Regions from separate parts of the Peribacillus sp. NPDC097895 genome, predicted to be linked through region 1. Evidence: riboswitches for the same ligand, from Rfam matches in the RefSeq annotation. Region 1 holds a riboswitch; the other holds the start of a gene.
What was found. Region 1 has a riboswitch for S-adenosylmethionine ahead of ACQKMH_RS11210 (Na+/H+ antiporter NhaC family protein). Riboswitches for the same ligand answer to the same signal wherever they lie in the genome.

Region 1 (16,421 bases):
ACACAGCAGCTAGGCTTAAATCGACAATTAGATATGCTTAAACAATATCAATGTACGAAGGTCTTAGCAGAGTAAATGTCTGGTAGTGATAACTAAAAGTTTTTAAAGGTTGTGTACGAGAGAGCTTATCAATCTTGTATATATTTGAAAACTAAGGCGTTAAATTAATAAGTCTGAAAGAAAATTTTGATACCAATCCCCCCAAGGTTAGGAGGACCGGAGATTTCAATACTACTACTTCTTAAAAATATGAGGTTGGTCTGTGTTTATGGGAGTGCTTGTATTGGATTTTGCATTACTAGCATCATTTAATGTTAGTTCTTTTGTTTCTGGTGTCCAGGCGTATTAAGTGTTTTTCCTTGGGGCACTTATGTTGGTGACAGGATTAGCCGAACTTCAAAAAGACAGAAAAGGATTTTGGGGGTATATGAATATTGCTATCTCTTTATTTATTTTCTTTGCTTCCATAGGATGCACTAAAGAGACCACAATAAGTGGTCTCTTTTATTTGTTCAAAAAATCAACATTAATGTTTAACAAAGCCAATTTATAAAGCACGCTATTTCAATTATAATCAAGAATCCTACGAGTGCTATATCATTTAGTATCCATGAAATTAACATATTTCACTAAATTCATGGATAGTCTTTTTTACGTACGTGTAAATGTAACGCTTCCGTACAAGGATTTACGGTCCCGGCATTACTACGATTGATTAAACCTTTGGAGCAACAGTATTTAAAGGAACATCTATGGCAGACTCACCATAAGAGGATTAACTATGACTCTACCAAAGTTCAATACTGATACTTCTGGTTTTTTGGTTTATAATAACAACCATCTAGTCTTATGAGGGGGGATCTTATGAATGAATATAATGTAACGGTCAGGAATGGCAGTACTTTAATTTTGTCAGAAATCATTAAAGCTGAAGATGAAAGAGAAGTCCTTGGCACTCTTTTAATTTCCAGTGAATTATTTAATCAACCATTTACCGACATCAGGATTTTAGAACGCTGATTTGTGCCCGCCCGTTCCATTTGTTACACTGTAATAAATCTTTATACGGTAGGCGATATTATGTGTGGACGTTTCACCCTTTTCACTGACATTGAAGAAATAAAAGAACGGTTTGAAATCCAAGGATCATTTGATGAGGAATACCAATACAGTTATAATATAGCACCTTCCCACTCCGTGCTCTCCGTCATTAATGACGGAACTAGGAATCGACTTGGATATCTTCGGTGGGGACTCATTCCTTTTTGGGCAAAAGACGAAAAAGTGGGTTACAAAATGATCAATGCAAGGGCAGAAACCATTGCTGAGAAGGCAAGCTTCAAGAATGCGTATAAGAAGAAACGATGCTTGATAGTCGCTGACTCTTTTTATGAATGGAAGAAGACACCCGAGCGAAAAATACCGATGCGAATAAAACTTAAGAATCATGCTCCATTTGGAATGGCCGGTCTTTGGGAATCCTGGAAATCTCCCGAAGGCATCAGTATCTATTCTTGCTCTGTTATAACAACCGTTCCTAATGAGCTAATGACCAGCATTCATGATCGAATGCCAGTCATCCTTAAACCGGAAGATGAAAAAGATTGGTTGAATCCATCCATTAATGATGCGGCCTATCTGCAGCAATATTTAAAGTCATTCGATTCGGAACAGATGGAAGCATTTGAAGTATCGACTGATGTGAACTCGACTAAAAATAATTCACCTAACCTAATACAACAAATTTGTTGAGAGGTCTTTAGACCTCTTTTTTATATTCATTCCTTCCCAATAAATGGCGATATTAGGTAGTGTAATGTTAATAAAACTTATTTACTGCACTTATAAAAATCCGTTTTTAATCATGTGAAATAATTTTTAACTTAACCTTGCGATAATAGACAAAATGCTGTACTCTTATATTTACTTTTCATTTTGACATTCGATGTCACTTTCAGAGAGTGGACTCGTCTATACTTAGAGTGGTTTCGGCAAGTTTCCAGCCTGCACTATCCTGAGGACATCGTGACATTTGATATTATTTTCACTATATAATGTAAATCTTCTTATCAAGAGAGACGGAGGGACTGGCCCGAAGATGTCTCGGCAGCAGACTTAATAGGAGTGCTGTGCCAAATCCAGCAGGCAGATTCTCGCCTGAAAGATAAGGAGGGTGTTTTTTATAAATTAAAAGACCTCTTCTTGTGTTTAAAAGAAGGGGTCTTTTTTTGCTTACAGTTTTTTAAGCATTCTTCCATGACTGGGATATTATCATCTTTTAATAGGGGGAATTTGCGAAAGCTGTTAAAAGAATAAGAGCTGTGACACATGTCATGGGAAAAATAAAAAGAGGTGTTCATCATGAGTACAAACAATAAAGGGAATCCATGGGCGTTGATCCCATTTGTCGTTTTTCTAATTTTATTTATAGGTTCAGGGGTCATTACAAGAGATTTTTATTCATTTCCTGTGATTGTAGCGATTTCAATTGCATCAGCCGCCGCATTGGCAATGAATCGAAAAGAGTCTTTCAATGAAAAGGTTGAAATCTTTTGTAAAGGTGCCGGGGACTCCAATATTATGTTAATGGTTATCATTTTCATTTTGGCCGGCGCTTTTTCAGAAGTTGCAAATGGCATGGGGGCAGTTGAATCAACGGTGAATCTTGCCCTAGCGGTTTTTCCGCAAAATCTTTTAATGGTAGGGATTTTCATTATCGCTTGTTTTATTTCTTTATCAATGGGGACAAGTATGGGAACGATTGTAGCGCTTGCACCTATAGGGGTGGGAATTAGTGAGCAAACTGACATATCGCTTGCCCTTTCAATGGCCGCCGTTATCGGTGGTGCGATGTTTGGTGATAACCTATCCTTCATATCAGATACGACAATCGCGGCAGTTCGTACCCAGGGCACTAAAATGAAGGATAAGTTTAAGGTGAATTTTTTCATCGTGTTACCTGCTGCCATCATCACATGTGTCATCCTTGGAATGTTAACGATGGGAGAACAAGCCGCCATCTCCCAACATTCATATAATTGGGTGAAGATCCTTCCTTATCTTGGTGTATTGATCACAGCATTGGCAGGAGTCAATGTGTTCCTGGTTCTTACCACTGGAATAGTATTTGCAGGAATTATCGGTATGGCGGATGGCAGTTATAAACTGTTGGATGTCATTCAAAAAACGGGAGAGGGGATGGCGGGAATGTATGAAATCTCTTTCCTGGCCATTTTGATTGCAGGTATGGTGGCTGTCATCAGGCATAATGGCGGCATTGATTATCTTCTCCAAGTCGTGACCCGAAATAGTAAAACAAAAAAAGGCGCTGAATTCAGCATTGCCGGGCTTGTTAGTTTGACGAACCTTTCAACGGCCAATAACACGATTTCAATAATCATTGCCGGACCTCTTGCCAAAAATATTGCTGAAAAGTATGGGATTGATCCCCGTAAATCCGCGAGCCTGCTTGACGTTTTTGCCTGTTGTATCCAAGGGTTAATTCCATATGGGGCCCAGCTTCTGGTAGCGGCGGGGGTAGCAAAGATTTCTCCGATTAGCATCTTGCCATATTCATATTACCCACTTTTAATTGGCGTTTGTGGAGTAATAGCGATCTTGATTGGTTTTCCACGATTTCAGGCGGGAGTAGATGTAACGAAGAAACGTGCTTCTTAAAATGAAACAACCCCCTGAATCATTAGATACAGGGGGTCAAGAACTAAGAGATGTATGGGAGAAGCGGAAGAAATGCAATATAGCCACAGTTTCTCCTTTGAAGACGCGCCAATCCTTGAAACTATTATATATTTAACCGCACAGTGTTTTTTTCACTCGTGCGGTTTTTGTTTTATATTCGGTAAACCAAAGGAGAACGATCCAAGTAACCATTAGTGACTGTTTTGTAAAACCGTACGCATTCACGTTGGTTCACAAATTTAGACCAATATAGGAGTGCATAAAGTCTTATGGTAGAAAAGCAAAAGAGGGTGGTTGTGTCATCTGAAAATGCATTGCGGCAAGGAAAAAATGCAACTCTTCTGCCACAATTGTGAATTATTTAATGTAGTACTAGGCTATTAGTGCTCTTAATTAAGTCGTTTTACGACTTGGAAATACCCTTTTTATATATAAGACACTGATTGATTCTAGTTGTAAAGTTTTTTTCCTTTGCTGATAGGAATATGGATTGTGAATAGTATAAGGAGTCAACTCTAAAGGACGAACCAAATGTTGTGGATAAAGCACTATAGATGGAAAGTACATATTGGGTAGAAAGAGCCTCGTGTCATCGGAGGGCTTTACCTGACAGTAGGAATATTTTTTTGACAAGAGACAAAGATTTTAACTTTGTCTCTTGTGAAATTACCTATTCAAACGAAGATGATTTTGAGTTATTTAAAGATGAAGAAGAGATTTTTATTTTCGAGGGAGAACAGATTGATCATATGTTCTCCCTTATGTTGAGAAGATGTATATTGAAAAAATTCATCATGAATTCGAAGGAGATACTTTTTTTCCAAAAGTTAATTTCAATAAATGGAATGAAATATCTTTTGAAGGGGTTATGAATGACAAACATCCTTATAACTACGATTTTCATGTTTATGAAAGGGCGCTTTTTCTTTATACATCTAACGGTGCAGTCTAGTTTAAGATGATTATCACACCTCCTGGTTAAATAAAATAGAATTAGAATGGATAATGACCGCCTTTAAATTTCAGTCTGTAAGAAATGTTTCAAGAAAGTGACGAGAGGCAGAGGACATATACTGATTTTTCATCCAAACTATGGCAGTCTGCGTAACTAATGATGCTTCTGATATTTCCTTATACTTTAAATCAGCATTTTTAAATAATTCTAGCCAATCTCGCTGAACAATTGCCGTTCCTATGCCTAGGTTTGCCCAGAGTAGAATTGATTTAGTATCATCAATTTTCCCAAGTATATTAGGCTCAAATCCAGCATTTCGACACGCCTGCGTAATTATATTCTCATATCTATTAAGTACAAGTAATGGCTGATCTGCTAGATCAGAGAGGGTTATGGATGATTCATTTTTTTCCCATAATGGTGTGCCAGCTGTCACTGCAACCATAGGTTCTTCAGGCAAGAGAATTGAATCGTAATATTCTGAATTGATGGGAGTGCGAACGATACCAATATCTATTAATCCTTTTTTTAACATATCTAAAATCTCTGGTGTACTACGGTGTTTAATTTGAAAACTAATATTAGGATATAACTGATTGAAGTTATATATTCGTATAGGCAAAATAGCATCGCCAGTAGAGGCAAGCGTCCCAATTCGTAATGTTCCACGACTTCCTTCATCGTAATCCTTCAATTCACTGATTGTTGTTTCAGTTAACTCTATAATCTGCTTTGCCCTGTATTGCAGCCTTTTCCCTACGTCCGTAATTTTTAAATTTCTCGTGTTTCTTTCAAACAGTTTCACCTCTAATTCATCTTCTAACATTTTTAACTGTTTACTAAGTGGTGGTTGAGCCATGTGTAATCGGGCTGCTGCTTTGGTTATACTATCTTCTTCAGCAATAGCTAAAAAATAAATCAGTTGTTTAATATCCATCATAAACATCTCCGACCTTAATTTATTCTAAATGAGTATTAATTCTATATTATTTAGATATTTTTATTATAAATAAATGTTTAGTAAAATAAAACTAATTGTTATAAATAAGGGAGAGAGTTTTATGGATATATTCGTTTCACTTTTAATTATATTTAGTATGCTGATTTTTAGCATCTTCAAAAACATTAACATTTTGTACCCTCTTATATTGGGATTAGGTATCCTATCGTTTCTTTCCTTTAAACGAGGGTTCGATATAAAAGACGTTCTATCAATGGTTTTGAAAGGGGCTTCTAAAACTAATCAAATTTATATTCTTCTGGTCCTATTAGGAGCTTCAACAGCTATTTGGATGGCTTGCGGAACGGTGCCTGCTTTTATTTACTACGGAATTAAGATTATTAACCCACACTTCTTTATTATTTCAGCTTTTATTATTACTTGTGCAGTTTCATTAGTAATTGGCTCATCCTTCGGAACAGTTGGAACAATTGGTATTGTATTTATAATAATGGCTAAAGCAAGCCATATTAATTTAGATTTAACTGCCGGTGTCATTATAACAGCCGCCTATATTGGTGAGAGAAGTTCTCCGTTGTCTTCTAGTGCCAACTTGGTTGCAATTTTGACAGAAACCAATCTTTACGTAAATTTAAAACGAATGTTTTTTACTACAATTGTACCGTTTATCATAGTTATTGGTATTTATCTGATGTTATCAGTGAAGAATCCTCTTCATATTGGTTTTCTTGATACTAGTACTGAACTTCGAGCTTACTATAATTTGAATTCTGCTATTCTAATTCCTGCAATTGTAATTTTATTATTCGTCGTATTTAAAATGGATGTACGAATTGCGTTGGTTGTTAGCATCATTATCGCTTTTGTCGAAAGTATCCTATTTCAGTCTAAATCCGTCGGTGAGCTAATTCATTTTATGATTTTTGGTTATAAAATAGATTCTGCCAGTAGTATCACAGATATTTTGCACGGAGGTGGGATATTAACAATGTTACAATCAATACTGATCGTCATGATCTCATCTTGCTATGCGGGAATATTTGAAGGCACAAACATGCTAGCAGACTTTGAAAATGCCGTGGAAAAAGTCAGCATCAGATTTGGCCCCCTTTTTGCTACAACAGTAACCAGTATCGCCGGCTGTTTCTTTGGATGTAGTCAGACCTTTGCAATCATAACGTCTCATCAATTCATGCAGAAGATTTATGCAAATAAGAATATGGATAAATCTGATCTTGCTCTTGATATTGGAAATACGTCCATAGTTATTGCACCTTTAGTTCCCTGGAATATTGCTGCAACTTTTCCAGCAGCAGTTCTGTCAGTTGGTACAGGATATATTCCATATGCCTTCTTTCTTTATCTAGTACCACTATTTAGATTGATTAGAGTAATTGTCTGGCGCTTTGCAAAGCAGCAATCTATATCGAAGGTTCATTGAATATAATTATTTATATCCATGCCTATAGATTCCACGTTTATCGGGAGCGTTTCTTCATTATGAAGGATCGCTTTTTTCTTATGTTACAAATGGACGGTTTTGTGAAATGAGGGTTCCCACTTGCTCATACTGAAGAGTTAATATAAGGATCTTACATATAGTAAAAAGTGGCATTGCATAAGGGGCAACGATTATTAGGTATACCTAAGATGTTGGGAAGAATCATCAGGTGATACTGGAATTTAAGATGATATAATAAGTAAACATCGAATTCCTAGAGGAAACAAATTATTGCCATTGTATATCTCCGAAAGGGCGTGATGACTACGTCAATTCCATTCGGTTACCTTATTTCTGTGCTTTTTGTCGCTTGGTGCACGTATTACGCAGTAGCACCGAACAACTTCCCTCGAATTTTTAATTCTTTAGGTTCTTACTTTGTGGTAATAAATGAGCTACCGTTCTTTGCACTTTTCTGGTTGATTGGTTCCACTTCGTTAGCCTTTATTGAAGGCGACGTTTATTCTCTGGTTGGGTGGATGGCTTTTGGGATAACAATTTTGGCAGTGGGAGCACTCATAGTGATAATCCATCGGGGATTACAAACTGCTCCTATAGTTAGTCAATCCATGGATTATAGTCTGGGGGAAAAATGGCGAACTTCTCTTAACCCCTTGATTGAACGCCAATTACACAAGAAATTTAATGTCACAGCTTTACTCGGGCCATTCTTTAGAAGACGATACGAGATAGAGAGGATTGCAAACATCAGCTACGGGAATGCAGGTGTGAGAAATCAACTAGATGTTTATCGGCATCGTTATCATCCAACGGACTGCCCCACTTATTGGACTTAAAATATATTGTAAGAATGATAAATTAAGATGTTCCTGTATAAACTAAGGCCGATAATAGTGCGATTTCCATTACGTACATAATGGAGGACATCCCATCTATACCGAATGTAAAAACCTATCCTTAATATAATCCAACAAAATCAAGGTCGGCGTCATGAATAGAGGACAACACCAACTAAACCAGAAAGAATAATTACATAGGCTGGGTGCCAGCGTAATTTCATTAAGGCAAATAACGATAATCCAAAAACGAGTAATAAGCTTATCGTATGCCATGAAAAGTTCAGAGCAATCATATGATTGGAAAGAGCAAAACTGATCGCTGCAAAGAGGATTAAACTAGTAACAATGGGTCTTAATCCATAAAACATGGATTGAATAATTGGATAATGATTCAATTTACTGAAGAAGGTGGCTATAACGGTTACGAAAATAATAGCAGGAAGCAAGATTCCGAGCGCAGATGATATGGCTCCTGCGAATCCAGCAGTTGAATAGCCAACGAGAATGGCACTATTGGCGGTGATAGGACCAGGCGACATGCCGGAAATAGCAATTACATCGGTAAATTGTTGCGTCGTCATCCAGCCATGCTGTGAGACTTCCGATTCTATTACGGAAATCATGGCGTATCCGCCTCCAAACGAAACAAAGCCGATAATAAAGAAGGTGCTAAACAACTCCCACAATTCCATCATTCTATCACACGCTTTCTTGAAATTAGTTAGACCCTTTATTGATTCACCTATATGCCAGCGCCCATGAAAGGTTCGAAATCGTTTTCTTCTTTTCTCCTATCTTTTCGGTCCATCTTGACTTCGTAACCTAATTTCCTCTTAATGGAGATCGTCACAATACCTGCTATTGCTCCTGCTAATATAGCTAAAACAGGTTGAACGAAGAAAAGAACGGGAATTCCAACTATTAGAATACAGAAAGTTGATCTGTCAACAATAGCTGTTTTTCCTATCTTGATAGCTGCGAAGGCGATGATGGCTACTATTGAAACTCTAATCGATATGAATGCGGCTTCTATCTTCGGATTATCCTGAATGAAAAAATATAAAATGCCGAGAAGCAGTACAATTAAAAAGGTAGGTAATGAAACACCGATCATGGCTGCCGCTGCGCCCTTCATTCCGGCAATTCGATGGCCGATAAAGGTGGCAGAGTTAATTGCGACAGCCCCCGGTACAGACTGAGATAATGCAAAAACATCCGTTACTTCTTCGCTTTTCAGCCATTTTCTCTTCACCACAACTTCTTTTTCGATTAGAGGGATCATCGCAAATCCTCCTCCGAAAGTGACAGGTGATATTTTAAAAAAGGTCCAGAATAATTGGAACAGTGTTTTCCATTGTCCTTTCATTGTATCAGTCACTTCCTTCTGCTCTGTATAAATCTTATTATTAACATATCAAAGAAAAAGGAATGGGTAAATTGCAACAAAATCATCGGGTATAACAAAACGTTATACCCAGAAGTTTTATCCGTTTTATATAAAATCATTGACTAGGCTCACCTGTTCAGGGAATATCGTGGTGTTTTTCCATTTCACCATTTGCCTATATGATGCTATCATTTTATATAACCATTTTAAAGACAAGGAGGTCGGCTTCTTGAAATTAGAAAATCTAAAAGTGTTTTGTTTAGTGGTGGATGAAGGAAGCATAAGCCAGGCAGCGAGGTTAAGCTTTTTATCTCAACCCGCCGTAACGAGGCAAATTCATCAATTGGAGAATCATTATAACACTTTGTTATTCGACCGTGAGGAAGGAAGGCTGAGAGTTACAGAAGCGGGCAAATTGTTATACCCTTTTGCAAAAGCTATTGTAAATGATTTCAACCATTCAAAAGTAGTGATTCAGCAATCAACTGGCGAGTACAATGCAAACCTCATAGTAGGCGCATCCTTGACTATCGGTGAGTACTTGTTGCCGAGCTTGCTTGGGAGATTTAAAAAACAACAGCCTGAAATAAAAGTGACATTAACGATAAAAAATACCCCCCGAGTTCTAGAGGATTTATCAAACGATGTCATTGATTTGGCCTTGGTGGAAGGACTTGTGGAAAACACCGATTTTATTGTTGACCAATTCGGCGAAGACGAATTGATATTGGTTTGTCCATCCGACCACCCATGGAAAGACAGACAAGAAATCCAGTTAGAGGAATTGGGAAATGAAAGGATGATCTGGCGTGAATCCATTTCAGGGACACGGCTTATCGTAGAAAACATGTTAAGGGAGCATGGGGTTTTAGAAAAAATAGAAAGTTATATGGAGATTGGAAGTACACAAGCGATAAAAAGTGCGGTGGAAGCTGGACTTGGAATCAGTATTCTGCCAAGGTTGTCAGTGGCCAGGGAATTGGAACAAGGTTTTTTGAGGGAAGTCGGTATTTCCGGAATAGATATAACAAGAAATCTTTGGCTAGTCAGGAGAAACAAGCGTTTTAATAAAATAGGGGTGTCTAAATTTGTGAATTTTCTTCGATAAGGAATGAAAGCACTACCATGGTTTACTATTACAATTTGGCAGCGTTTTCGGTTTCGTGGTTACGGTGTGGCCCCAGCCCCCTTACCTTGCAAAAGTCATAGCAAATTGAATATACCGCATTAATTATTCAGCTCTTCTCTATCGAGAGGGGCATTTTGTATTTGGTTGTTCAGCCTACGGTTAGCCAATCAAACGAATTAAGCCGTTTTTATATAAATAAAATTGAAGTTACTATTAGAAATAGGAAATATACTTAATGGCAAATTAATTATAAAATAAATTCATATTATTCTAAAAATTTCTAAAAAAAGAGAAAGTTTACTGCTTCAACATTCAATGAAACGCTCCTAAAAGTCACAGAACAAAAATCAATAAGAGAAAAGTGGAATTTCAAGCTTTGGCATTTTAAATGGAATTGTAAGCGCTTCCCTGAGAAAAATAGTTTTGTGAAAATATAAAAAAATGGAGTGATGAGGAATGCAGCTGTTTGCAAGTAAGAAACGAAAACTTATTATTAGTGGTCTATTATTCGTTGGAATGGTTTTAAGCTTTTTTGATCGTGTTGCCATAAATGTCGGGATAATTCCAATCGCAGATGAGTTTCAGCTCAATACTTCTCAAACAGGTTTTTTAATTAGTATATTTTTTGTTAGTTACTCTCTCATGCAACCGCTTGGCGGATGGATGACCGATAAGTATGGAACCAGGGTCATGGTGACTATTTCTTTGTTTAGTTGGTCTTTGTTCACTGTAATGTCTGGATTTGCTTGGTCATTCATATCTTTATTATTCATTCGTTTTCTGTTCGGGTTAGGTGAAGGGCCTTTCTATCCTGCCAGTATGTCCACTATAAGAGATAACTTCCCGGAAGAAGAACGGGGCCGGGCAAATTCGTTTTTCCTGTCTGCCCAGAATATTGGCGGGATATTAGGTACTGCACTTGCCGCTTCGATGGTGGTAGCATTCGGTTGGCGGGGCATGTTTACCATTGCCGGAATTCTAGGGATATTAGTTTCTTTCGGAATTTGGTTCATTCTAAAGCCACAAGAAACTCAAGAGGTTAAAAAAGACAAATCGAAACAAAAAAAGGTTGCATTGAAACTGTTATTTAAAATCGATAATATTTGGAAACTCATAACATTCAAGTTTATATCCAATATTATTAACTATGGTCTGATCACTTGGATGCCTATATATTTAGTTAAGGAAAAAGGGGTTGATTTAATAGCCGCCGGGGGTTTATTGGCCATCCCTTATATTTTTGGTTTCTTGATGTTTAATGTAAGCGGATGGCTTCTGGATAAGCATATGGCTAACCGGGAGAAGTATCTTGCCGCTGCTGGCGCAATATTATCGGCAATTTTTCTCTTTTTAATGTCTAACGCCACGTCCATAGCACTTATCATCACTTATCTCACTCTCAACTCCGTAGCGCTGTCTTTCTTTGGAACCGTTCTATATACGATTATTATAAAATACTCACCAAAGGAACTTACCGGTTCTGCCTCCGGACTCGTAACTTTTGCTGGTCAAATTGCAGGTGCGGTTTCTCCTTTGGCCCTCGGTTTGATTATCAGTTTGTTCAATGACTCCTATAATGCAGCGTTCTTGTTTTTGGTAATAATAGCGTTATTGGGAACGGTTGTTGCCATATCTATTAAAAATAATCAGGCACAACCAGCTAAAGAATACGAAAAAACTACTACCATAGTATAAAACTGGCATTCTGCTTTTGAGGAGACAGTTTGAGGTGTCCTGATTCCATTTCTCTAAAATTGAAAGGGCTTTCTGTTCGAGGTATGATATTAGTAATAGGCTAGAAGGAGAATGAACCATGAATATTGAACAATTGGAATATATCATCAAGGTAGCCGAGGTTAACTCGATTTCCACGGCTTCAGAGAGCCTCCATATCTCTCAATCTGGAATCAGCATGGCCATTACCAGTCTGGAGAAGGAATTAGGTATAAAAATCTTCAAGCGGTCACGGTTAGGAACCATACCTACTGAAGACGGAAAGGAAATCATCCAGAAAGCTCTTGAAGTATTAAGCAAATTGGAAGAAATAAGAGATAGTGCACAAATACATTCAGATACGATGGAAAAAGAGTTACGGCTATCCTCTACTCAAGGTTTATTTCTTACGGTTTTGCCGAAATCCTTGGCCTTATTTAAGAAGAAGTATCCCGAGGTGAAAATCGTGATTGAAGAAAAAGGGGGACAAGAGATAACCGAAGATGTACTGAATGATAAGATAGACATCGGGCTATTGAATATTCCAAAGGTTAAACCAAAAGAAAATGAGTTGGAATTTCAACCCTTAATGGAAGCAAAAGTGATTGTGTCGGTCAGTAAGAATTCCCCTTTAGCCAACCGTAAAAGCATAACCCCACAAGAGCTAATGGACCAAAGTTTGGTCGTTTATAATGGACCAAGAATGAAGGCGTTCATCAAAGCTTTTTTTGATCATTATGGTGAGATGAATATTTTGTTTTTCACAAATAATACAGAGATCATCAAAAAAACCGTCGCTGAGGGATTAGCCATTGCCTTTTCTTATGATATTGGAGTTAACAGCGACCCCTATTTCCTAAGCGGGGAACTTGTGGCCATTCCGTTGGTGGAGCTAGAAAATAATTCAATGGAATTCGGTTATGTTCGCTCTAAGAAGCAGTATTTTTCAAAAGCTGCCAGAGAGTTTATTAAATGTCTCGAATTCTACACTGCTCTTAAATATTAGTTTCCTATGCTGAAGGGGACTAATATTTTTTTGTATTTACATAAATATTTTTTATGTTTACATCATATATCCTTATTTTACTTAAATATTATTTACATTTAAAATTAGTTTTATAACATTTCAAATATTTAAATAGTTCAACAAAAATAAAAAAAGTGAAAGGGGAAACATATGGTAACAACACAGGAAGAGAAATTGGAGGTACTTCAAACAAAATTGGAGGATTTCATTCACAATGAATTGCTTCCATATGAACAGGAACATGGATTGAACGCTGAAGAGGATATCCCGATGGCAGCCATACAATGGGCAAGGAAACGATCCAGGGAATTGGGCTTTTACGGAATTAACCTCCCTGAAAAATATGGTGGACAAGATGTTAGCTTAAAGGGATTATGCATGTTCAAGGAAATATTGGCCCGTTCTGGAGCAGTTTTATGGGGACAGGTTATAGGCGAGATTGGCGGACCGCTAAGAATTGGTCAGATGTTGGAAAATTTTACACAGGAGCAAATAGAAAAATATGTGATGCCCGTTGTGACGGGAGAAGCGAGCTGCTGCTTTGCCCTTACAGAACCAAATGCTGGATCAGATGCCTTTGCTATCGAAACAACAGCCGTTAAAGACGGAAATGATTATATATTAAATGGGAAAAAACATTTTATCAGTGCTGCCCCCTATGCTGATTTCGCCATTGTCATAGCAAAAGAATCTCAGAAAGGAGAAAAAGAAAGAATCACCGCTTTCCTAGTAGATAAAAAAACACCACAACATTCGGGGTTTGAACTAGGAGACATTCAAGTTCCCTTATCAGGAGAACGCATACATGCTGAATTGAATTTCAATCAATGTCGAGTGCCTGCCGCCAATATAATCGGAGAACCAGGAAAAGGGTTGCTGCTCGGATTGAAAAGAATAAACACAAACCGCGCTTCCCATGCGGCCGGCTTTATCGGAATGGCTCAACACCTTCTCAATTTATCTATTGAACATGCTAAAACGCGGGTCCAACACGGCCGGCCCATCGGTGACTTCCAGGCAATTCAGCATATGCTCGCAGAAATGGCGACAGAAATCTATGCAGCAAAGTGCATGGTCTATGATGTGGTTGAAAAAATTGATCAAGGAAAAGAGGATCGAGCAGGCACATCCATGGCTAAGCTGTTTGCTTCAGAAGTAAATAGCCGTGTGGCTGACAAGGCTATCCAAATCTTTGGCTCCAAAGGCTTGGTAAAAGGGCATCCAGTAGAAAAAATGTACAGGAGTGCACGGATGTATCGGATTCTAAGTGGAACCTCAGAAATTCAAAAAAATACAATTGCCAAATCACTATTAAAAGGGTGAAACCTTTTTCGAGGGAGGAAAAATACGTGCTGCATAATTTGACATTTCAGTCACTGTTGAATAAAGGAATGAAACGATTCGGCGAGCTGCCCGCCATTACGATGTTGCCAACCGGAGATACAATAACCTACGACGAGTTATGGAAAAAAACAGCACTTATTGCTTCTTATTTACTTCGCATAGGTGCAGGCAGGGGGGTTCGCATAGCGTCCATCATTCCAAACAGTTTGGAAAGTGTGATGTTTGGTTTGGCCATCCAGCAATGTGGAGCTACCTTAGTGCCAGTAAGTGAAAAGCTGGGGAAACGAGAATTAACATTCATTTTAAAGGAAGCAAAACCAGAAGTGGTCATAATAGCCACACAGTCACACTTTGACCCCATCATTGAGTATTTAGAAGAAATGAAAATGAAGAAGGACAGTGTCCATGTCATTGGGCTCCCAGGCTTTAATATTAATTATCCAGAGGAGTTTGAACGGTATGAATGGCCCAGAGAAATAAAAAATCTAGACTTGCCAATAGCTGAAGCGGAAGACATTTCCCTTCTGTCATATACAGGAGGGACGACTGGTACACCCAAAGGTGTCATGCATTCCCAGAAAGGACTCGGCGCCGCCATACTTTCTGCAGCTATCGAAGACCCGCTGGACGACCAAGACCGAGTATTGTTAAGTACGCCTATTGTGCATTCAGCCGGTTCATTACTTTGGAGATCCCTTGTTTCCGGCATACATGTCTATGTGATGGGCTCATTCGACGCTGCAGCATTCATACGGGCGATAAAGGAACATAAAATTACGACGACATTCATGGTACCGACCATGTTATACAGACTCCTTGATCAGACAAAGAAGATGGAATATGATATGAGCTCCATGCGCAATATCTTCTACGGCGCGTCACCAATTTCACAAAAGCGCCTTAAGGAAGCTTTTGAAGTATTCGGGCCTATTATGCGCCAGCAATACGGCATGACAGAGTGTAATATTGTCATTACTAGACTATCGAAAAGCGCTCATCTATGGGCTTATCATAACAATTCGGAAATTTTGAAAAGCTGTGGAAAACCGTGCATTTTTACCGAAGTTCGACTGATTGATGATGAAGGAAATGATGTAAAACCATCCGAGCTTGGTGAAATTATCGTAAAATCACCAGCAATGATGGCGGGCTATTATCAAAGACCTGATCTGACCCAAAAATACATCCGTGATGGCTGGTTCTACACTGGTGATATTGGTAAATGGGATGAAAACGGTTACCTTTTCATTGTAGATAGGAAGAAAGATATGATCATTACAGGCGGGATGAACGTATATTCTTCAGAAGTGGAACGAGTGGTGAATCAGCACCCTTCTGTTGCATTAGCTGCCTGTATAGGTGTTCCACATCCAGATTGGGGGGAATTAGTATGTGTCGTTGTATCTCGGCGAGAAGGGATGAACTGTACTAGTGAGGAATTAATTGATTTCTGCAAACAAAGAACTTCTAAGTATATGGTTCCAAAAGTAGTCTATTTTCTTGATACGTTTCCATTAACGCCGATTGGGAAAATTGATAAGAAAGAAATAAGAAAGATGTTTGCACAAGGTATTCTAACCATCTAGAAGAGGTTATCTTAATACAAGGTCTGCCCAAACTATTCTATTCCTTCGTTTGAAATGAAAGTGTTTTTTATATGCTTTTGAAGGAAGGACTGTTAAAAGAGGCAGAACAAGGGTAAACGGCAGATGTCAGTCATCCCGTCAAGCAAGGGCTGATTCAGTCTTCATTATGCTTACAAGTAAAGTCCTTGAGAAGGGATGTTACTTGTAAGCTTTTTTTCTTTTCCTTCCTTTTTTTATCATTATTGAATATTGCCTCGTTTTTTACACAAAATACCTTTGTCTTTATTACCTGCTGTCAATCAAAATCTGACATGTTGAA
Region 2 (16,421 bases), 740 kb from region 1:
CAAGCTTTAGCTTTTCTGCCCATTTTCTGATCCCTTTTCCGGCAGTAACCAAGAAAAAGCCGACATAATCCATTTCACCTGAGGAGACCGGCTTGGCGAAGTCAGCTAAACAAAGGTGCGGACTCGTATCTTGCCGTGGGAAGTCAAATGTCTCCAAAACTTCCTTATGATTATCCGGGTTGTATACCAATAGCCTGTCTCCTTCACTTTGAGCAGGGAAAAATTGATAAACCGCTTGTAAGCCGTAGTCCGGTTCGTTCTTTAAGAATTCAATCAATTCATCAATAAGACTATTCAGCTGTACTGCTTTTTCATTCCCCTGTTTTAGTAATTCGGCAACTTTGCCTTTTAGCCCCAAATGATGCCCAATCAACATTTGCCGATTAATGTATGGCTGAATGACATCCAATGGATAGTTTTTCAGGACATGACGCTTGATATCACGTGGTATTTGGACAGGAACATTGCTTAGAGGAGCAGCAGTGGACTGCTTCCGCACTGGTTTTTCCAATGTGGCTGCAATAGCGGCATTAGCCTTCGATCTTTCTCTTTTCTCGACCAACTCCTCTAAATACACCACTTTTTTGTCCGTATCATGCAAAATATTGGTTACAGCCAAACCGTCCATCGCATCTTTGGCATATAAAACCGAGCCGCCATATTCTGGTGATATTTTAAAATCGGTGAATTTACGGGATAAAGCTGCCCCTCCCACTAAAATTGGGGTGTCTATTCCCGCTTGTTTTAAATCCTGTGCGGTTAAAACCATTTGCTGTGCTGATTTAACAAGTAAACCAGATAGGCCAATGATGGTTGGTTCATGTTTACGGACCTCTTCAATGATTTGTTGCGGTGCGACCTTGATTCCCAAATCAATGACTTCATAGCCATTATTGGATAGGATGATATCCACCAGGTTTTTGCCGATGTCATGTACGTCTCCCTTGACTGTCGCTAAAAGGATTTTTCCTTTCTTAGCACTATCTTCAGAGTTTTCCATGAGTGGCTCAAGGTGAGATACTGCCGCCTTCATTGCCTCTGCACTTTGAAGTACTTCTGCAACTATAAGTTGATTGTCATTAAATAACCGTCCCACTTCACTCATTCCATCCATCAATGGTCCATTGATGATTTCCAATGGGGTATCACCGCGCTCAATGGCCTTATTTAAATCCTCAATTAATCCTTCTTTCGTTCCTTCGATAATATAATTACCTAAACGTTCGTCCAATGGCAGAATGACACCATTGTCCTTCTTCTCCGCTTTTTTTCCACGATAAAACTCAGTAAAGATAGCTAAAGTTTCTGTAGATGTATCAAACAGGAGTGCTTCAGCCAATTTCACTTCCTCTTCAGGTATTAGAGCGAAACGTTCAAGTTTTTCTGTATTCACGATCGCATAATCGAGACCGGCTTTTGTACAATGGTAGAGGAAAACGGCATTTAGAATTTCCCTTCCCCTTGCTGGCAGACCGAAAGAAACATTCGAAATGCCAAGTATCGTTAAGCATTCCGGAAACTTTTCTTTGATAGCCTTAATTCCTTTCACTGTCTCTAACGCAGATCCGATATACTGTTCATCTCCCGTACCAACAGGAAAAACCAGTGGATCAAAAATGATGTCACTTTTGTTTATTCCATACTTATTAACAAGTAAGTCCACAGACCGTGTAGCCACTTCGATTTTCCGTTCGGCATCGACGGCCATCCCAATTTCGTCAATCGTCCCTACCACGACGGCAGCACCATATTGATGGACGAATGGTACAATTTTTTCAAAGCGTTCTTCACCATCTTCAAGGTTAATGGAATTTATGATGGATTTTCCTTGTGAATGTTTTAACGCTTGTTCAAGTACGGCTTCATCAGTAGTATCGATGACCAATGGGACTTTGACTTTTTTGACGACCTCTTCTACGAACTCCTTCATATCGCCAAGCTCATCCCCATCAGGATCAGCAAGGCAAATATCAATGACATGGGCGCCTTTTTTCACCTGGGCACGCGCTATTTCCGCAGCTGGCTCGTAATGCTTCCCACGAATTAGCTCTTTGAACTTTCGAGATCCGATAACATTCGTTCTCTCACCTACAAATAAAGGACGCATAGAATCATCATAAATGAGCGGCTCTATGCCTGATACGGCATGGCCATGGGCAGATTCCGTTATTGTACGGGGCTGGATGCCCTCAAGGACCCTGGATAGTTCCTTAATATGCTCAGGAGTCGTACCACAACATCCCCCAATGATATTGACCCAACCCTTTTCAGCAAATTGCTTCATTTTCTCTGCAAGGGAAGTCGGTGACTCATGATAGTGACCTTCTTCATCAGGGAGTCCTGCATTCGGATAACAACTGATGGCGCTGTTTGCTATATCTGCAAGCGTACGAATGTGGTCTATCATGAATTCCGGGCCTGTTGCACAATTCAGTCCGACTGCCACTGGTTTCATATGTTCAACAGATAAATAGAAAGCTTCTATCGATTGGCCAGCAAGTGTCGTGCCCATCGGTTCGATCGTACCTGATATGATGACAGGCACATCTTTTCCGGTTTTAGCAAAAGCTGCTTTGATTCCGGAAAAGGCAGCCTTGACATTTAGCATATCCTGACAGGTTTCCACCAATAGCAAGTCTACTCCGCCATCCAATAGGCCGAGTGCCTGTTCTTCATAAGACTCGGTTAAAATATCGAAAGTCGTTCCACCTGTTACGGAAAGCGTTTTTGTAGTGGGACCCATCGAGCCAGCTACATATCTCGGCCATTCATCATTTGAATACTTTTCACAAGCTTTAACGGCTAGCTCTGCTGAAATTTTATTAAGCTTGTAAGCAATCGTGCTTATTTGGTATTCGTCAAGTACGATGCTTGTGGCTCCGAAGGTATTTGTTTCAATGATATCAGCACCTGCTGCTAAATACTTTTCATGGATGGATTGAATGATTTCCGGTTGCGTCAATGATAGGTACTCATTGCAGCCCTCGAACTGTTCCCCGCCAAAATCCTCTGCTGTTAAATTCTCCGCCTGAAGCATTGTTCCCATGGCTCCATCAAGAAGAAGAATCTTAGAATCCAATTGCTCTTGAATCGCTTTTTTATTCATGTATTGCCACCCCTGATGTCTGTTTACTATCGACTTCTCTAATATATTTCGTAAGTTCCGCCGTCATTTCGTAGCGGAGGAAAGGTGTGATTAAATAAATGCCCTTGAATTTCTCTCTTGCTGCGTCCACTAGCTCTCTCGCGATATTTACGCCTTCAATTCTTGACTTTACTGGGTCATTCCCTGCTAAAGCCATAGCCCTTCTAACATTATCAGGCAATTTGATACCCGGGATTTCGTTATGGATGAATTCGGCATTTCGTGTGCTTGTCAAGGGCATGATTCCAACGAATATTGGTGTTTCTAAATGTTTTGTCGCTTCATATACTTCTTCGATCTGTTCAACTGAATAAATTGGCTGTGTCAAAAAGGATTGAGCTCCACAGGCAATCTTCTTTTCCATCCGCTGTACGGCTTTATCCAAATATTTCACATTGGGATTAAATGCTGCGGCAATTTTAAAATTTGACCGTTGCCCCAAACTTTGGCCGGAATAGGAGACACCTTCATTAAATTGTTTGACCATGCTTATCAAGTCAAACGACGATAAATCATAAACGGAAGTGGCACCAGGGAAGTCCCCTATTTTAGAGGGATCTCCGGTGATGATCAATAACTCGTTCAGCCCCACCGTCTGCAGGCCCATTAAATGTGACTGCAGGCCAATTAAATTCCGGTCACGGCATGTTATATGCACCATTGGCGTTATATTCAATTGATTCTTCAGTAAATTAGCAAGTGCATCATTCGATATCCTTGGTGAAGCAAGTGAATTATCCGCTAAAGTAATCGAATCGACCCCTGCATTTTTCAAAACTTCCGCACCAGTCATGAAACTTTCTATTCCCAACTTTTTCGGAGGATCAAGTTCTACAAGAATTGTTCTTTCCGTTTTGGCTTTTTCGTACAGAGGGAGTTCCAATTCCCTATCATTCACTTCAATTATTTCTATCTCACGGGATTTCGTAATTTTCTCTTTCACTGGGACCAGACTTTCAATCGCATTCTTTACAGCTTGAATGTGTAGAGGAGTCGTTCCACAGCACCCTCCTATGATCGTTGCTCCTTGCTCTCGAAGTTCCAGGGCACTTGAACCGAAATATTCCGGCACTGCTTTATAGACAAGTCTTCCATCCACATAATCCGGGAGACTGGCATTAGGATAAATGGCAATCGAGGCTTGCTTTGGCAAATTCACTTCTTCTAAGGCACGAATCATATGATGTGGACCGAGACGGCAATTCACTCCAACAACATCGGCACCCAATTGCTCCAGTCTTTGAAATGCTTCATTTAAATGGATTCCATTTTGTAGGTTACCCAGTTCATGCATTGAAACATTTGCGATGATTGGCAGTTCCGTTTCTTTTTTAACGATTTGCAGCACGGTTTCCAGTTCTTCCAGGTCATAAAATGTTTCAAGGAGAATTCCATCCGGATCTTCCATCAGCAGACTGTATAGCTGTTCACGAAAACCTCGCTTAATTTCTTCCATGCTTAAATCCGATTTCCGTATACTCCGCTGCGCCCCTATCGTACCGAAGACATATGCCTTGCCTTTTGCCGCTTTTCTAGCCAGGATGACTCCCTGGCGATTGATCCTGCTTACTTCATCTTCAAGTCCATGCCGTTTCAATTTGTTGAAATTGGCTCCATATGTATTCGATTGAAGGATATCTGCGCCTGCTTCTAAATAGGCGCGATGGATGGATTCTATTTGATGTGGATTCGTGCAATTTAATTCCTCATAACATTGATCGATACCATAAGAGTACAATAAGGTTCCAATTGCCCCTTCGCCAACTAACATTCTTTCTTTTAATTCTTTACGAAAATTCATCATTACACCCTCTCTCAAAAACAATCCTGTTTTTGTCGTTTTTTATGAGTATGAGAGAAAAGAAAAAAAACCTTCTCAAAGAAGAAGGTTTTTTGAAACATTCTCCTCATCTATCAAGCTCTGCTTGCTGGATTTAGCACCTTTGCCTAGGCTGGTTGCTGAGGTTTCTTCGGGCCAGTCCCTCCACCTCTCTCGATAAGATCCATTTATATAATTGTCACAAGATTTCAAAATTAATTTATATTTAATTTACATCAATAATCTGTCAATTTCAATACCTTAATCATCATTTTTTTTACTTTTTCCAAAAATCATTCAATCCTTTGCAGCTTGAACCCTCTTTTCTACCCTCTGTTTCCAGTCTTCCGCAAGCGAATCTAGAGTAAGCAACGTGTAAGCCCCATCCAGCCCATCCCGATTATGAAGGATCACCTCTGTAGCATAATGAACGGAGATTTTTTCTTGCAAACGATCTAATAGCACGATTTCATTTTGTTTCTTTATCGTTCCTTCTTGAATGACTTTTGCAAAGTAACCAGTGTAACCAGTTTTAAAGACGAATTCCAAAAACTTAGGTTCCTGGTTAAAGTGGGAAATCGTCGAGCAAGGAATCCTCCCTTGATTAATTTGAACAATTACTTCACCTATTTGATATATATCACCGATAAATGTTGTCTCTTCCTTCATCCCCGCTACAGTTAAATTTTCACCGAATGCAGGGATATCCAGCCTTTTAGCGAATTTTTCATTCCATAATGAATAATGTTCAACGGGGTAAAAACACAAAGCCCGATCAGTGCCTCCATGGAACTTTACATTACCAACCCCATCGCCAATTATGCCTAATTTAGTCACTGTCACTTTATCCTGTGCTTGTTTATCCATGGCTGAAAAGATATCAACATTCGAAAATTTTTCCTGTTTTGGCTTTCCTGCATGAAGTGATACGATTTTACCATTTTCCATTTTGCCTCTTCCAATCCTATTGAATTTATATCATCCCAATATGAATAAATTATACTAAAAATCCATTTTATTCTATAGTGATTTGAAAGAATCTACCAGATCAGAAAATGCAAAAGCCCCCCTTCAACCATTAAATTGGCCTAATATCATTGATTACCAGAAAAAAACATAGGTTAGTTATTGTAATTTTGTTGCTATTTCAGAATTAAATATGATAGAATATGAACACAATATATAGTCGAAAACTACAACTGTTCGCCTATATGTTGATTTTCACGATTGAATTCCTCATTGTCGCTCTTTAGGGAGCGAATTTTTTTTGCCTTCTTTCTCAACCACCAATTTCTTCTCTTTATTTCGTTCATTATCCGCATCCTATACCGCTTTTCTATTTGTACATGCTTTACATATGTATTTTCAGCAATCCATTCTTTCATACATGCCCATTCCCGACAAGAAGCCGAGCGATTCAAGCTTCCGCTCAGCTTCTTGTTTAGGCTTGTTTCTTTTTCTTCGGTGCCGCTTTCCTCCGTGCCGTCTTTTTCTTTACCGGTTCTTCATGTTTCGTTCGATCAATGGATGCCTGTAAAGCCTCCATTAAATCGGTTACATTGCTGGAAACAGGTTCTTTTGTTTTGGTTGTGATTGTCTTCTGTCCCGTTTTCTTTGATTCAATCAATTCAAGTAACGCTGTTCGATAATCATCGGTGTATTTTGTCGGATCGAAAGTAGACGTTAATTGATCTATCAATAAAACGGCCGTCTCGATTTCTTTTTCAACTATGGAATCAGTGGCAGGGATATTCGGAACATCCGCTGTGGAGCGGACTTCATCCGGATAATGAATCGTTTCCATCACTAAAGTATTATCAACAACTCGAATGACCGCCATTTGTTCCTTTGAGCGGATGATGATTTTCGCTAATCCCACCTTCTTTGATTCCTTGAGGGCCTGTCGCAAAAGGGAGTAAGCTTTTATCCCTCCATCATTCGGGGACATGTAATAGCTTCGGTTAAAATAAATGGGATCTATTTCTTCTATTTTTACGAAATCCACGATTTCCACGGCTTTTTCTTCATTTTGTTTTTTTAACTGTTCCATTTCACTGTCTTCCAATACAACAAACTTTCCCTTTGTGTATTCATAAGCGCGGACTATATCGTCCTTCCCCACTTCTTTTTGACAGACCGGACATACTTTTTCGTATTTAATCGGTGAATTACACTCCTTATGCAACGTCCTTAAAGAAATATCCTTATCTTCCGTTGCAGCATGAAGTTTAATCGGAATGTTCACCAAACCGAATGATATGCTTCCCTTCCACATCGTATGCATATTCGTCACCTCATAACTTATTTTTAAATGAAGGAACAATTGTTATTATTCCCCCTTATTAAAAAAAAACCGAAAAAACATTTGGCAACTCTAACACTTCGTTTTTTTGGCAAAATAATGTTAATCACTTTTTTCGGAGGTATTTACCCAAAATGAAACCGATGCTGCCAACCTATTACACCGAAGCCCCTAATTCCAAGGATTGGCGTTATGAAGTCAAATATGACGGTTTTAGGGCCATTTTAACGATTGACTTTGATACGATTAGCATCTCAAGTCGAAACGAAAAGGAATTGTCTCCCCTCTTCCCGGAAATCATTGATTTCATTAAACGCCTGGACATAGAAGATTATCTCCCGCTGCAGTTCGATGGAGAATTGGTCTGGCTAACCAATCAAGCAAAAGCAGACTTCTTTCAAATACAGTGGCGTGGTCGCCTTCGGAAACAATCATTGATTTCCGAAAAAGCTCATTTTTCCCCATGCCGTTTTATAGCGTTTGACCTGCTACGTATCAAAGGAATGGACATAACGACTAAATCCATGGAAGAACGAAGGGGATTCATGTTGAATCTGGGTAAAAAACTTGGGTTTCCTATGCCTCCTGACCCCACCTCTGAAGCTTTGATCCAATTAATTGAAAGTTTCGACGTTTTGGATAAGGCATTAAATGCAGTCACCTTATTAGATGGTGAGGGGGTTGTAGCCAAGGAAATCCGGGGTACTTGGCAAGAAGGAAAGCGTTCCACTTCCTGGATCAAGGTGAAAAATTGGAAGACTGTCTCCTGTTTCATCACAGCATTGCATAAAGAAAATGGTTACGTTTCCCTCGCAGTGTTCAAGGAAGGTGTGGTAACGAAAATCGGAAGCGTCAAAAATGGAATGAGTGCAAAAGATAAAAAGATCTTGTATGAACTGATCAAGCAAAATGCTACAGATGAAGACGCAAAATTTTTTTATATCCATCCATCCATTTGCATCGAGGTACAATTTTTACACGTATATGAGGAAAATGAATTGCGTGAACCTCAGTTTTCAAATTGGCTATTACACATGTCTCCCACTGAATGTACTTGGGAAAAATTCGTGATAAACCAATACACATTTCCCGATACTGTACAAATAACCTCACCGGATAAACCACTATGGATAACTGACGATAAACAGGTGATAAAAGTTGAATACTTACATTATTTGAGGGAGGTTTCCGCTTTCTTCTTACCGTTTTTAAAAGATAAACTGTTGACGACGATCCGCTATCCTCATGGCACCATGGGTCAAGAAAAATTTTTCCAGAAAAACAAGCCTGATTATGCCCCCGGATTTATTAAAACATTCATGGATGAAGATATAGAATTTGTGCTGTGTAACGACATTGAAACGCTTCTTTGGTTTGGTAACCAACTGGCATTGGAATTCCATGCCCCATTTCAGAAAGCCGGAAAAACAAGACCCGATGAAATCGTCCTGGACTTAGATCCACCATCGATCGAATTTTTTTCCTTGGCGATAAAAGCCGCACAAGAAATAAAAAAGGTGATGGACTCCTTAAGGATAATAGCTTATGTGAAAACCTCAGGTAACAAAGGCCTGCAAATTCACATCCCTTTACCTGAAGACAGATTTACTTATCAGGAAACACGGATATTCACCGATTTTCTAGGTCATTACTTAACAAGTTCCTATCCCGATGATTTTACAGTGGAAAGATTGAAAATTAAACGGCATAATCGGCTTTACTTGGACTTTGTACAGCATAGTGAAGGAAAAACCATCATTGTGCCTTATTCCCCACGCGGAAATTCTTTCGCTGGAGTTGCTACACCATTATTTTGGGAGGAAGTGGAAGAAACCCTCCACCTTAAAGACTTTACGGTTGATACCGTACCAAATAGAATCAAAAGGGACGGATGTCCATTCTTAGATTACCGACATTTCGATAACGGACCTGCCTTTCTTGATGTATTGTCTTTTCTAAAACAAAAAAAGACCAACTCATGAAGTTTACCCAAAAAGTTTGACACTTCATTTAATTAAGCAGGCCTTAGGGTATGAACCCGGAAATCTACCGGGCATATGCCCTTTAAGATTGGCACGTTTACGTTTGATTTTTAGACTTTACTCGTAAGTTTGGCACTTTTACTCGTGAATTTCGCAATCTAGTAATTTTCGACTTGGCCTTGCACAATCTCTAATCTTTTAACCAAATTTAAAAAAGGGGTTCGGAATTAAAACATTCCGGACCCCTTTTTAACTAAGACTAACACCTAGTTGGTACTTTCCTTATAATGTAGTTTTCAAATAACTTTGAACTTCATCCTGCAACTTAGCATATAAGCTTGTTTCCGCTTCAAAGTCCTGTTTTTCCAGGATTTCAAATTTTTCCGGTTGGGCTAAGTCTAGGTCGATCGATACCTTGAATTCATAGGTTGCATTCCCGATTAAATCTATTGAATACTTTTGACCTTCGTCATCATAATGCACGACGCATTTAACCTTTCCGCCGTTATTGTAGACGGATATTTCACTTTCCAATGCGTTTAATCCAACAGAACATGTTACTAGGCTGGAAGCCGACATCGCCGTACCACATGCATTCGTGAAGCCGACTCCCCGTTCAAATGTCCGCACATAAATGCTACCGGGTTCCAACTCTTTCACAAAACTAACATTGACACCATCAGGGAAGAGCTCATTCGGTTGATTGACCTTCGTTGAAAGGGCTGCCTGCAAATCACTTTGTAAGACTTCACTATCGACGAGCGTAATTAGATGCGGATTGGGAACCGCCAATGCCGAAAATAATAGGGTATCATGAAGTTCCGGCAATGTTTCGTTTTGCAACTGTTCTTTTTCAATGATAAGTGGCAGATCCTTCACATTGAAACTAACTGGAGAAATTTCCACCTTGAAAGTCGGAATTCCATTAAAGATATCTTCCGTTTTCTCAACGAGTAAATTTGCTTTCATCGTTTCCACGATCATTTTATCAAGCCCTAAAACGTCATTCGCGTAACGTGCAACACAGCGAAGTCCATTCCCACACATCGAAGCTTCCGAGCCATCCGCATTAAATACACGCATCCTGGCATCAGCATGTTCACTTTTCAGCACAAACAAAATACCGTCCGCACCAAGCCTTTCCCTATTACATAGGGCCTTCGCTAAATTTTCCCGCTGTTCTTCAGTAAACGTCAAGGCCGTTGTCAATTCATCAATGATTAAGAAATCATTACCTGAACCATGGCTCTTTAAACCTTCAATAATCATCCTGTCACATCCCCTAATATGCTGCTTTTCAATTATCATTTTTTTAATATTCTATATCATAGCATTTTCAGGATGGATGTGTCATCGAGTAAATTACAATGAATCCATTTTTCCGTTGAAAAAACAAAATAAGAAGAGCGGTTGAAATAAGAACTATCTCATTCCAACCGCTCTTCCAAAATATTAACCGATCATACCAACAATGAAATAGACGATAAACATTCCTGCACTCACATACATCGGGGGTGAGACTTCTCTCGCTCTCCCGGTTACAAGCTTCAAGAACGGGTACAGAATGAAACCGAAGGCCATTCCATCTGCAATACTGTACGTAAATGGAATGATCGTGATGATCATGATTGCAGGTATACTCTCGGTTAAATCACTGAAATCTAACTTTTTAATGTTTCCGAGCATCAAAATCCCAATTATAATCAAAATGGGAGCAATGGCGCTATCAGGGATTACTTTAATCACCGGGATGAACAGCAGTGATAATATGAATAGCAAACCTGTCACCACTGAGGTCAAACCAGTTCTGCCTCCTGATGCTATACCAGCTGCCGTTTCTACTGTTGCAACCGTAGGACTTGAACCGAATAGACCTGAAAACAGAACGGAGACACTTGTCGCGGCAAGCGACTTTTTATAGGCATCCTGGCGATTAATACTGTCTACATGCCCATGTACAAGACCAATATTTTCAAAAACAAGAACCATTGTCATCGCAAAGACACTTATCCAAAATTCAATACGGTCCGCTTCCATGAACGATAATGAAAAGAAGAGGTCACCGTAGGAAGCTGTGTCTATGCCTGAAAAGTGGATTTCCGTTAGTTGAACCGTCCCGAACCAATAGGCAATAAGGCTACCTGCCAGAATGGTAATCATGAAGTTACCGGGGACATTTTTGATGAATAGGGTGATAGCCAGTAAAAAGGTCAAAACCGTCGCACACACCGCTGGATCGCTTAAATCTCCCAGCGCGATGATAGATGATGAACCTCCCGTGATGATCCCGCCCTTTTCGAGACCGATTAGCATCAAGAATAAGCCAAGACCAACAGATATGGCATCTTTTATCGAACTTGGAATCGAATCACTGATTAACGTAGAGTATTTTGTAAAGGCAATAACTACAAAAATAATCCCAGAGATAAAAACAGCACCAAGCGCCGATTGCCAAGATAGGCCCATTCCTTGAACCATGGTATAAGCAAAAAGGGCATTTACGCCCATGCCTGGAACGAGGAGGATCGGGACATTTGCCCATACCCCTATCATGATACAGCTTAAAGCGGATAAAAGAATTGTGGCAATCACTGCACCATTAATCGGTATGCCCGCTTCCGATAAAATCATGGAATTCACGATGAGAATATAGACTATCGTAAAATAGCCGACCACTCCAGCAAGGATTTCACGTTTTCCATTCGTTCCGTAGTCGGAAAAATGAAAAAACGTTTCCAAGTTTAATTTCTTCATGTTGTATCCTTATTAAATTTGTCCCTCGCCCACCCGTTTGTATTAGTGACAAACTACACTTGGCGATTTTAACAAAAAAAAGGATAAAAATAAATAGAAAAGATCAAAATTCGAAAAAAACTGCCGGAAATAATCCCGACAGCCTCGATGAATTTATTATTTTTGTCCTACTGCATACCCGTCGACTACCAATTCCAACTTCCCTGTATCAGGCGAAATGATTAGACCATGTACAGGAATATTTTTAGGGATCAAAGGGTGTCCTTTAATCACTTCCACACTGTTCTTACAACTTTCATAAACATCATCAAATCCGCGAAGCCAACTGCGGATATCGATTCCTGCAGCTCCCAGTGTATCGATGGTGCTCTTAGGTATATCACGTTCGACCATCTTGTCCACTACAGAATCTGCATCGACCGATGCCATCCCGCAGTCATGGTGAGGTATGACCAATACTTCATCTGCCTTTAGCTCATAAATAGCAACAAGGATACTCCGCATGACACTTCCGAATGGGTGGGAGACGATTGCCCCGGCAGTTTTCAAGATTTTGACATCGCCATTTTTGACATTCAAGGATTTTGGCAATAGTTCAACGAGCCGAGTGTCCATACAGCTTATGATGACCATACGTTTCTCAGGAAACTTATCCGTCCTATACTTAACATATTCACCTTTTTCTACAAACTGTTCATTATAATCCAGAATCTCATTAAGTAAACTCATATTTACCACCTTTTTAAATGTATTTAATCTATGTATCCACTATGATTATATCAAATATTGAAAAGATTTGCTAAAGGGTAACCATAGTCAATTTGAACGATGATTCAGAGTGGCTGCACAGAAACCAAAGACGATGATTTTAGGAATTTCAGCAACATTTGATGAAAAAGAAAGTATAGGTGTATTTGTCTTGAATCGTTTCCCCCACTCCAAAGGCATCCAGCCTTCTTGGTATGAAACGATCTTTTCCCCGTCTTTTGTCGTCATCTCAAAAGAATTTAAACTTCCCTGTGTTTGAATGGGCATCCATTCCGTACCGTCTTCCTTATATATCATTCCACTGATCTTCAGAAGCGATCTATTTTCTTGATACGATCCAATAAGGCAATCTTGATCATCCATGATTGTCATTTTATTGAAAAGACCCCTTTTGATATGGTATTTAGCAAGTACACGACCCCCATGGTCCACCAATTCATATCGTTTGGCCAAAAGCATCGATAAAAAATTGGGAATCATCCACATGAACCACTTCATATTCACATCCCGGATCTCACCCATTAAAGATCCATTAGGCGCATAGAGAAGTAACCGCAATGTGGGTGCTGGCATAAATGTCAATAAAACATATTCAGTTTTTAATAACCCGGCGTTCGTTTCGATGGGTCCAATAGGCAATTCCTTGACTCTATTTTCATAAATTCGATGACTGACATATTGGGCCATACTAAAAAAAATAAAGGGAACCGTTATCAATAATATATTTCCTGGGATCAGCGAAAAAATATGACAAATGAAAAAAATTACGGCCATTCCAAGAGAAATCCAGGATGCATGAAAATTTGAACTGCTCGTTTTTTGATAATATTCGCGTATATTCATATCCAGCTCTGCTCCTCACTCCTTACAAGAAAGCTTGCCACCTTAATGGCAACCAATGATTTAGGTGTGCCGCAAGCCGATCCGGCGTCCACTTCCCTTAAAGTGCATTGAAGTACATATCATAATACTTTATTCGCTTTAATGTGATCTATTCCCTTTTTTAATAATAGGGCAATTCCCCCTAATGGTTCATTCCAGATAAAAAGGACTCCGAATGGATCGGAGTCCTTTTTCATCATCCTATAATATCCTAAAAATCAATGGGAAGCGGTAATCCGTTCCTTCATAGGCCTTAACGGCTGCAATGATGGTGAATATGACTAAAGCAACCCCGATGACCGGCAATAGCAAGAATCCAATCAATACAATTGTCAATATCCCTGCAACAATCGAATATACGGTATAGGAAATGAAAAAATTAAGGTATTCCCTTCCATGATAATCCACAAATTGTGACGATTCCTTTTTCAATAACCAAAGGACCAAAGGACCGATAAATGCTGTAAAAAAGCTGATCACATATATAAGGGCAGCAAACACTCTTTCATCTTTAGTAGGCATAATGTTAACTCCTCCTCTCTCCTATAAATATTTACGAATAAGATGAAAAATAGTTTCATTTTCCTTTTATTATATTCGAAAAACTTTAAATGGGACTATCCTTTCTTCATAAAACATTGAGGTAATTCATATGACGAAAAATCTGAACATATTCATCCGTCTTATGCATACAGATAAAATAATGGATTGTCCTATACCTACTAGATTGGAGTGATTTTTATTGCTGAACGAATTTCAAGCCTTCATCCTTGGAATCATTCAAGGCTTGACTGAGTTTTTACCTATATCAAGTACAGGACATTTATATTTAGGACGGCATATATTCCATCTTGACGAGGCCGGCATTTTTTTGGATACCATGCTGCATATCGGAACCTTGCTGGCATTATTGGCAGTATACAAGAATGACATCCTCTCCATTTTAAAAAAACCTTTCTCCAAAATGACTCTGCTTCTCGTTGCTGGAACGATTCCTGCAGTGATTGCCGGCCTTTTACTCGGTGATTGGTTTGATGGCCTTTCAAAATCCGGCCTGACCATCGGATGGGAATTTTTAGCAACCGGACTGATTTTATGGATAGCGGACGGGGTGAAAAAAGGGGGAAAAACACTGAATGAAATTTCCATTAAAGATGCCCTGATCATCGGAACCTTCCAAGCAGCTGCCATCATGCCAGCTCTTTCGCGTTCCGGCTTGACGATAGCAGCTGGGCTCTTCTGCAAGCTTGATAGGGCCACTGCAGCCTATTTTTCCTTTTTGCTTTCAATTCCAGCCATTTCAGGGGGCATTGCATTTCAAATGAAACCAATATTTACAGGAGAGGTTGAACGGCTTCCAATCACCGCACTTTTCGTCGGTACACTTGCTTCAGCCATATTCGGATATATTGCCGTAGTATGGATGATCGATTTCTTGAAGAAGCGTTCACTGAAAATATTCTCCATATATGTATGGTCACTCGGAGCAATCATTTTATTCATGCAATTCACAGGTGATTTTTAAAAAGCTTCCATTCCCCTTTAAAAACAGGCGAAAAAAGCAGTTTTTCAAGAAAAAAAGCAGGCGTTTGCACTCCAATTTTAACCTTCAAAAAAAAGTTGGAATTTGACGAAAAAAAAAGGCAAAAAACCTATTCCCAAACCGTTTTTTTTTTAGTATTATACCTTCGTAAGGTTCTTTAGATTTATATAATTTCTGACAATAAAAATAGGGAAGGCAAATGGTGCGCCACCGGTTTCCGGTTCTAGTGGGTTCGATTCCCACCCCGAAATTTTTTGATGAACGACTTAAAAAATTTCGAGGGTGGGCAGCGACTACGCATAAAATCTGCCCTCAAACGGAGGGACGGAAATGTTAAAAAAGAGAGATTTCACAGATTGTTTTTCTCTTTATGAACAAATGACGCATCCAGATGTCTTCCCTTTCGTGCGCCATAAAGTAGATTCATATGAAGAATATGTTTTCATTACTAAGCAAACGATCGAGGCTGAAGATGCTGGGGAACTCATTTCACGAACAATCTTGGATGAATGGGAAAATCCGATCGGTTGCATTTCTTTATACGATATTGAAAATGGTGCAGGTTTCTTAGGCACATGGCTTGGCAAGCCTTATCATGGAAAAGGGTATAATGCCATCGCAAAAGACGCTTTTTTTAAAGAGCTTTTTTTCGAGCTCGGTTTGGAAACGGTCTTCATGCGTATTCGCAAAAAAAATATCCGCTCTATAAAAGCCGCAGAAAAACTTCCCTATGCTGTCAATGCCAACGAAACAAGAAAGTCCCTTTATGATCAGATCAATCATGAAGGAGATATCTTCGATTTGTATGAAATCCCTAAAGATTTATACACCTTTCATATCCTTAGGCAGCATGATGATGACGAACAGCAATTACTTGAAGCATAAAAAGATAATACAATGCAGTTGATTACAGATGAATTTTCTTATCTTTTCATATAAAGGCCGGGAGCTTCCAAAATTGGAAAGCTCTTTTTTCCATTTTCATAGATGTTCAGGAAAGATTGTTGCAATTCCCTATTCTTTTTAGAAATATTTTTTTATAATGAATACAATTGACCAATTCAACATTAAAGGCATCATTGAAAGGATCTAATCATGAAAAAAACTTTTGCTTTTATCGTACAACTTATACTGTTGCTCATCATTTGTAAGCTCGGCTATTATTTAGCTGATCTACTTCATTTACCGATTCCAGGCAATGTCATCGGCATGATCCTGTTATTCAT

Region 2: another riboswitch for S-adenosylmethionine. It lies ahead of ACQKMH_RS07710 (bifunctional homocysteine S-methyltransferase/methylenetetrahydrofolate reductase); the one in region 1 lies ahead of ACQKMH_RS11210 (Na+/H+ antiporter NhaC family protein).

The regions. Positions count from the first base shown of each region.
Region 1 covers NZ_JBNNSH010000001.1:2,323,363-2,339,783, reverse strand. Annotated here, with positions in the region: gene ACQKMH_RS11225 (DUF3953 domain-containing protein) at 350-553, shown strand; gene ACQKMH_RS11220 (hypothetical protein) at 865-1,020, shown strand; gene ACQKMH_RS11215 (SOS response-associated peptidase) at 1,081-1,752, shown strand; SAM riboswitch class I at 2,064-2,171, shown strand; gene ACQKMH_RS11210 (Na+/H+ antiporter NhaC family protein) at 2,362-3,678, shown strand; partial or broken gene ACQKMH_RS11205 (dihydrofolate reductase) at 4,265-4,651, shown strand; gene ACQKMH_RS11200 (LysR family transcriptional regulator) at 4,722-5,594, opposite strand; gene ACQKMH_RS11195 (Na+/H+ antiporter NhaC family protein) at 5,716-7,056, shown strand; gene ACQKMH_RS11190 (hypothetical protein) at 7,374-7,913, shown strand; gene ACQKMH_RS11185 (chromate transporter) at 8,066-8,611, opposite strand; gene ACQKMH_RS11180 (chromate transporter) at 8,659-9,282, opposite strand; gene ACQKMH_RS11175 (LysR family transcriptional regulator) at 9,533-10,411, shown strand; gene ACQKMH_RS11170 (MFS transporter) at 10,889-12,127, shown strand; gene ACQKMH_RS11165 (LysR family transcriptional regulator) at 12,246-13,151, shown strand; gene ACQKMH_RS11160 (acyl-CoA dehydrogenase family protein) at 13,323-14,495, shown strand; gene ACQKMH_RS11155 (class I adenylate-forming enzyme family protein) at 14,522-16,102, shown strand.
Region 2 covers NZ_JBNNSH010000001.1:1,580,517-1,596,937, reverse strand. Annotated here, with positions in the region: gene metH (methionine synthase) at 1-3,106, opposite strand, end outside; gene ACQKMH_RS07710 (bifunctional homocysteine S-methyltransferase/methylenetetrahydrofolate reductase) at 3,099-4,946, opposite strand; SAM riboswitch class I at 5,050-5,148, opposite strand; gene ACQKMH_RS07705 (MOSC domain-containing protein) at 5,262-5,912, opposite strand; gene ACQKMH_RS07700 (Ku protein) at 6,406-7,248, opposite strand; gene ACQKMH_RS07695 (DNA ligase D) at 7,401-9,248, shown strand; gene dapF (diaminopimelate epimerase) at 9,531-10,517, opposite strand; gene ACQKMH_RS07685 (NCS2 family permease) at 10,701-12,002, opposite strand; gene ACQKMH_RS07680 (beta-class carbonic anhydrase) at 12,159-12,731, opposite strand; gene ACQKMH_RS07675 (hypothetical protein) at 12,819-13,613, opposite strand; gene ACQKMH_RS07670 (DUF4870 domain-containing protein) at 13,854-14,174, opposite strand; gene ACQKMH_RS07665 (undecaprenyl-diphosphate phosphatase) at 14,398-15,177, shown strand; gene ACQKMH_RS07660 (GNAT family N-acetyltransferase) at 15,526-16,080, shown strand; gene ACQKMH_RS07655 (CidA/LrgA family protein) at 16,291-16,421, shown strand, end outside.